2 regions of the Lysinibacillus sp. 1 U-2021 genome follow, and region 1 is predicted to be linked to the other one. Evidence: riboswitches for the same ligand, from Rfam matches in the RefSeq annotation. Region 1 holds a riboswitch; the other holds the start of a gene.
The links. Region 1 has a riboswitch for preQ1 ahead of QH639_RS25460 (QueT transporter family protein). Riboswitches for the same ligand answer to the same signal wherever they lie in the genome.
Positions count from the first base shown of each region.

Region 2: it holds a riboswitch for preQ1, as region 1 does, so the genes downstream of both, queF (preQ(1) synthase) here and QH639_RS25460 (QueT transporter family protein) in region 1, are expected to answer to the same signal.

Region 1 covers NZ_CP123966.1:4,802,223-4,805,429, forward strand. The annotation lists gene QH639_RS25450 (ABC transporter permease) at 1-93, opposite strand, end outside; gene QH639_RS25455 (ABC transporter substrate-binding protein) at 179-1,201, opposite strand; PreQ1 riboswitch class I at 1,523-1,567, shown strand; gene QH639_RS25460 (QueT transporter family protein) at 1,574-2,056, shown strand; T-box leader at 2,125-2,324, shown strand; gene trpB (tryptophan synthase subunit beta) at 2,383-3,207, shown strand, end outside.
Region 2 covers NZ_CP123966.1:3,234,886-3,238,092, forward strand. The annotation lists gene QH639_RS16720 (S8 family serine peptidase) at 1-900, opposite strand, end outside; PreQ1 riboswitch class I at 1,210-1,256, shown strand; gene queF (preQ(1) synthase) at 1,383-1,883, shown strand; gene queC (7-cyano-7-deazaguanine synthase QueC) at 1,988-2,647, shown strand; gene queD (6-carboxytetrahydropterin synthase QueD) at 2,651-3,121, shown strand; gene queE (7-carboxy-7-deazaguanine synthase QueE) at 3,114-3,207, shown strand, end outside.

The DNA.
Region 1 (3,207 bases):
AAAATCTAACACCCGAAATGTTAAATATACACCAAGTGCCATAATTGCATAGATGATTCCTTGCTCCACTGCGCCAAATAATGCTAAAAACATCGTTGAATCATCTCCTAAATCTCTTTATTATTTATATCGCTTGTAAAATGAAGATAAAGCGGGGATAGTTCTCCCCCGCTTCGTTTTACTGTTCTAGAATTTCTGCACCCCAAGAATCTTTCATTTCGATGCCTAAATCATCTGCTACTTTTTTATTGATTAATAGTTTCAGATTTTGAGGATATTGTGCTGGTGTATCAGCAGGTGTTGCTTCACCTTTTAAAATTTTCACAGCCATTTGACCTGCTTCATAACCGATATCGAAATATTCAAATCCATAAGCCGCTAAACCACCACGTGCCACAGAATCTAATTCTCCTACGATTAATGGTAATTTATTCGTATTGGCAACATCAATTACCGATTCTAAAGCAGAAACTACTGTGTTATCAGTAATAATATAGAAAGCATCTACTTTACCAATTAGAGATTCTGTCGCTTGCTTTACATCTGCTGAAGTGGATGCTGATGCTTCTACCACCGTTAAACCTTGTTCATCCATAACCTTTTTCACTTCTGAAACTTGGGCAACTGAGTTTTGCTCACCCGCATTGTAGACCATCCCTACTTTTTTCGCACCAAGGTCTTTTAAGAATGCTACTGTTTTAGAAATCGTTTCAGGATGTAGATCAATTGTGCCTGTAATATTTTTCCCTGGCTTCTCCATTGAGTCGATTAACTGTGCACCAACAGCATCTGTAACCGATGTAAAAATAATTGGAATATCACTTGTTGCTGTTGCAGCTGCTTGTGCAGAAGGTGTAGAGTTAGCAAAAATTAAATCTACGTTTGCACTCACTAGATTGTTAGCAATCGTTGTGTTAAGGCTGTTATCTCCTTGCGCAATTTGTGGATCGTAGTCAACTTTTAAGCCAGCATCTTCAATTGCTTTTTTAAAGCCTTCCGTTGCTGCGTTTAACGATGGATGCTCAACAATTTGAGTAATCCCGATTTTATATGTTTTATCGTCTGCATTTCCGCTCTCACTTGCATTGTTTTTTTCATTTCCTTTTGAATCTGCTGTACCTGAGCCACCGCTACCACAAGCAGCAAGAAGCAACACTAATCCAAAAAGAAGGAATGACAACTTCTTTACATTGCTTTTCACAAATAATCCCCCCGATTATATTCTCGAATATCTATCGCACTTTATCCAAACAAAGTGTGAATGTATCGCTATATTATCGTTATTATCGAGCTCCGTCAACAACATTATGAATGTTCTGACTTTTAAAAGTGACAAAATATTTTAGTTTTTCATTTAATTTGGCGCTTTAAACCGCTAAACTACGCTGTTTTAGTTAATCGATTTCTTTTTTCAACATAGTAAAAAATATTTATGACAATTTTGCGACGATAGGACATTATAGACAAAGTCTGACATTTGACTTCTACTAGATATCTATAATAGAATATTTACTTGTGTGAAAGCACCGTGGTTCGTAACCATCCCACGAAAAAAAACTAAGGAGAAATGAATATGAAAATAAAATTTTTAGCAGCAAGTGGTATCATTGCAGCTCTATATATAGCTGTAACCATGCTTGTTGCCCCATTTGGTTTTACAGAGGTACAGTTCCGAGTATCTGAGATGTTTAACCATTTAGTGGCCTTTAATCCACGCTTTGCCGTAGGGATTATTATTGGTGTATTGATTTCTAATCTCTTTTCACCACTTGGCATTTACGATTTAGTGTTTGGTGTAGGTCATTCAATGATTACTCTTGGCCTGTTTATTTTAATCTGTAAATTTGTCAAAAATATTTGGGCACGTTTAATTATTAATACATTGCTCTTTACATGTACTATGTTTATCATTGCCTTTGAGCTGAACTTGGCTTTAGAGTTGCCATTTTTCTGGACTTGGCTAACCGTCGCGGCGGGTGAATTTGTTGTATTAGCTGTAGGTGCACCGATTATGTATGTATTAAACAAACGCCTTGACTTTAAAAATTTGATTTAACTGACGGATCTTTTTAGATTCGTCTTTTTTCTTGACACTATTCTGAAAATACTCTACAATTCTTTCTAATAAATGCAAGGAAGAAGAGTAGTAGCAAGCATTGTTACTTTTAGAGAGCTGGTGGTTGGTGCAAACCAGTAGTACAGACTTGTGAATGGACTTCAGAGCAGCCTTATCAAATGTAAGGCCGTTTCGCTCCCCGTTACCGGAGCAGGAAAGCGCGCAAAAATTGCGAATGAAGGTGGCACCACGGTTACTCGTCCTTTTTATGAGGGATTGGAGTGGCTTTTTTTTTGGAAAAATTAGCATAGAGGAGTCGAGTTAAGATGAGTACAGTAGTAGAAAAAAAGGGATATTTCGGTGAATTTGGTGGAAGCTTTGTTCCAAAGGAGCTTCAAAATGTTTTAAATAGACTAGATGAGAATTTTCAAAAGTATAAAGAGGATGATGATTTTAAGCAAGAATTAGATTACTATTTCCGTGAATATGTCGGTCGTAAATCCCCTCTTTATTTTGCAGAGAATTTAACAAAGCAATTAGGTGGCGCAAAAATCTATTTAAAACGTGAAGACCTTAACCACACAGGCTCCCATAAAATCAATAATGTATTAGGACAAATTTTACTAGCTAAACGTATGGGAGCAAATCGCGTGATTGCCGAAACAGGGGCAGGTCAACATGGTGTAGCAACAGCTACAGCGTGTGCCATGTTTGGAATGGATTGCACGATTTATATGGGCTTGGAAGATACAAAACGTCAGGCATTGAACGTATTTCGCATGGAACTTCTCGGCGCGAAAGTTGTAGCTGTCGATAAAGGGCAAGGCCGCTTAAAGGATGCAGTAGATGAGGCATTCGCTGACTTAGTAGAAAACTATGAAACAACCTTCTATTTATTAGGCTCAGCAGTTGGACCACATCCCTTCCCATCAATGGTTAAACATTTTCAATCAGTGATTAGCCGCGAAAGTCGTGAACAGATATTAGAAAAGGAAGGAAAGCTGCCGACAGCTGTTCTTGCCTGTGTAGGAGGCGGTAGTAATGCCATTGGGGCATTTGCTGATTATATTGCAGACGAAGATGTTCGTCTTATTGGAATAGAGCCAGACAAAGCTGCTACCTTAAACGAAGGAACACCAGGAGAGCTACAC
Region 2 (3,207 bases), 1.6 Mb from region 1:
AGCTCCAATTGCTGCAATAGTTCCAGCAACATGAGTACCGTGAGAAGTATAGAACGAGCTTCCCTTTTCATTAAATTCAGGTGTTCCAGCAGGACGCTCAGAAGGCAAGGTTTCCGATGCATCGTCATCTGCCCGAGGCTTTGTGTAAGTTGATGAATTTGGAATGAAGTTTTTCCCACCCTTGTAAATTCCGGCGAACTCAGGGTGATCTGTGTCAATACCAGTATCTAATACTGCTACCTTTATACCTTGTCCTTCAATTCCTTCATTCCAAAGCTGTTCGATGCCGAGGAAAGAAATACTTGTATTCATTTGAGCCTCTAATTGATCTTCCTTAATCAGTTCTGATGATTTCATTGTATTATCTTCAGATGCGTAAACAATTGCATCAGGTTCAATTAATGTTATTCCTTCTATTGAAAGCAGCTTTGGGAGATCATTTGCTTTCACAGTTGCTGCAAAACCGTTTAAAACAGTATCAAATGTGTAGCCTTGAGTCATTTGAACATTTTTAGTAGCTAATTCTTTCTTAACTTGTGCTTGTTGAGATTTTACATTTGATCGAACTTCATTTGCTCGCGCATTAGAGAACTTTTGGCCTTTCAATTGGCTCATTCCTTGCTCTAGTGCCACAGGCTTTTCAGATAAATGTACGATGACTGCAACTTCTTGATTGCCTGATACATTTTGTAAGCTTTCGTGAAGAGTTGGACCATCTTTAGACAAGCTTAGCTGTTCAGCGATAGCCGCCTTTAATTGAAGTATACTTTCACTTTGGCTATCCTGCTTGAATGGCTTCGAATCTTCAGCATTAGCACTCGATAATGGAACCAATAGAAAAAGCACCATAAAGAAAGCTATCATACTACTTAAAAACTTCGTAAACTTAAACTTTTTCAAATCTCATTTCTCCCTCCGCTCTTAATTATCACACTTTTCAGTTTAATGTGATATTTCCAATTTATCACAGGTGAGATAATTCGAATATCGGAATATTGAAAAATCTCAAAATATTGATAATTAGTATTACTTTGTCAAAAATGGATTAATTCTATTTTCCTAGTAATTTAATAAAAAAGTAGAACTTTCAAATGAGTATAGACTTACAGTAATTCGTACTTTTTATCATTTAAGAGTTTTATAAAAAATCTATTTGACGTCCTGTATTATTTTTTGTACGATATTGAAGAAAAGAATGCCCGGACTAGAACGGGAGAGGTTCATAGCTGATACCCTCTATAAAAAACTATGGAAACATGACAATAGGCCATGTCCATATCGGACGTGGCTTTTTTTTATCTGTTTACTTATGTTTTAAATAGAATGATTGGTGATGCCTCTCTTGAAAAGTGTTGGGAAACATTTTACAAGGAGGTTTTTTTATGTCTGGCAGAAGTCATGAAGAAGGATTAAAGGATTTGACCCTATTAGGTAATCAAGGTACAAAGTATTCCTATGATTATGCACCTGAGGTATTAGAGGCAGTGGATAATCTTCATGCTAATCGAGATTATTTTGTTAAGTTTAATTGCCCAGAGTTTACTAGTTTATGTCCGCTTACAAATCAGCCGGATTTTGCTACGATGTACATTTCATATATCCCAGATAAAAAAATTGTTGAAAGTAAATCTCTAAAGTTGTATTTATTCAGTTTTAGAAATCACGGCGATTTCCATGAAGATTGCGTGAATATCATTATGAATGATTTAATTGCATTACTTGATCCAAGATATATAGAGGTTTGGGGGAAATTTACTCCACGTGGGGGTATCTCGATTGATCCATGGTGTAACTATGGGAAGCCAGGAACTAAATACGAAGAAATCGCCAATTATCGTTTAATGAACCACGATCTTAACCCAGAAAAAATTGATAATCGATAAATGAAGCAAGACAGAGGTTTTTAGCTACCCTCTTAAAAAAACTAAGAAGAAAGCAGCACTTTTTCTTAGAGTGCTGTTTTTTCGATATAAGGGAGTTTTTATAGATGAAAAAGGAAAAAGCAATTGTAGTATTTAGTGGAGGTCAGGACAGCACAACTTGTTTGTTCTGGGCAAAAGAACGCTTTGAAGAGATTGAGGCAGTAACTTTCGATTATGGTCAAAGGCACCGTCTTGAAATTGACTGTGCGAAGGTGATAACAGAGGAGCTTGGTATCAAGCATCACATACTTGATATGTCTCTCCTGAATCAACTTGCTCCGAATGCATTGACACGACAAGACATAAAGGTGAAGGACGGAGAAAATGGTGAGCTCCCATCGACTTTTGTGCCTGGCCGCAATCTCCTTTTTCTTTCATTTGCGGGCGTTTTAGCGAGCCAAGTAGGGGCAAAGCATATTGTAACAGGTGTTTGTGAAACTGATTTTAGTGGCTATCCGGATTGCCGAGATGTCTTTATTAAATCCTTAAATGTAACGTTAAATTTATCGATGGATGATTCCTTTGTGATTGATACACCCTTGATGTGGCTGAATAAGGCACAAACATGGGAATTAGCTGATCAGCTTGGGGCACTTGAGTTTGTACGACAAAGAACGTTGACTTGCTATAACGGTGTTATAGCAGATGGATGTGGTGAATGCCCAGCATGTAAATTACGAAATAAAGGGCTTGATGAGTATTTAAGTTATAGGAAGGAGTCTTAAGGCATGTCAGATTTTAAAATCGTTGAGAGACTCCAGAGAATTGATGTGGATATTCAAAGAAATCAATTGAAATATCATGCAAAGCGTGTTCTCATAAGCAAAGAATTTACCTTCGATGCTGCCCATCATCTACATCATTATGAAGGGAAATGTAAAAATCTACACGGGCATACCTATCGAGTCATATTAGGACTGAGTGGCTACACTGATGAACGTGGTTTGATGATCGATTTCGGCGATATAAAAGAAATATGGAAACAAAAAATAGAGATTCATTTGGATCACCGTTATTTAAATGAAACGCTTCCACTCATGAATACGACGGCAGAGAACATTGTTGTTTGGATTTACGAAAAGTTGACTGAGGCCTTGCGTGATGAAGGATATAACGGTGTACGTGTAGAGTTTATCAGGCTTTACGAGACTCCAACAAGCTATGCAGAAGCTAGAAGGGAGTGGATGGAAGTTGAGTAAAGTACCTGTTATCGAGATTTTTGGGCCAACGATTCAAGGAGAGGGTATGATCGTTGGCCAGAAGACAATGTTTGTAAGAACTGCGG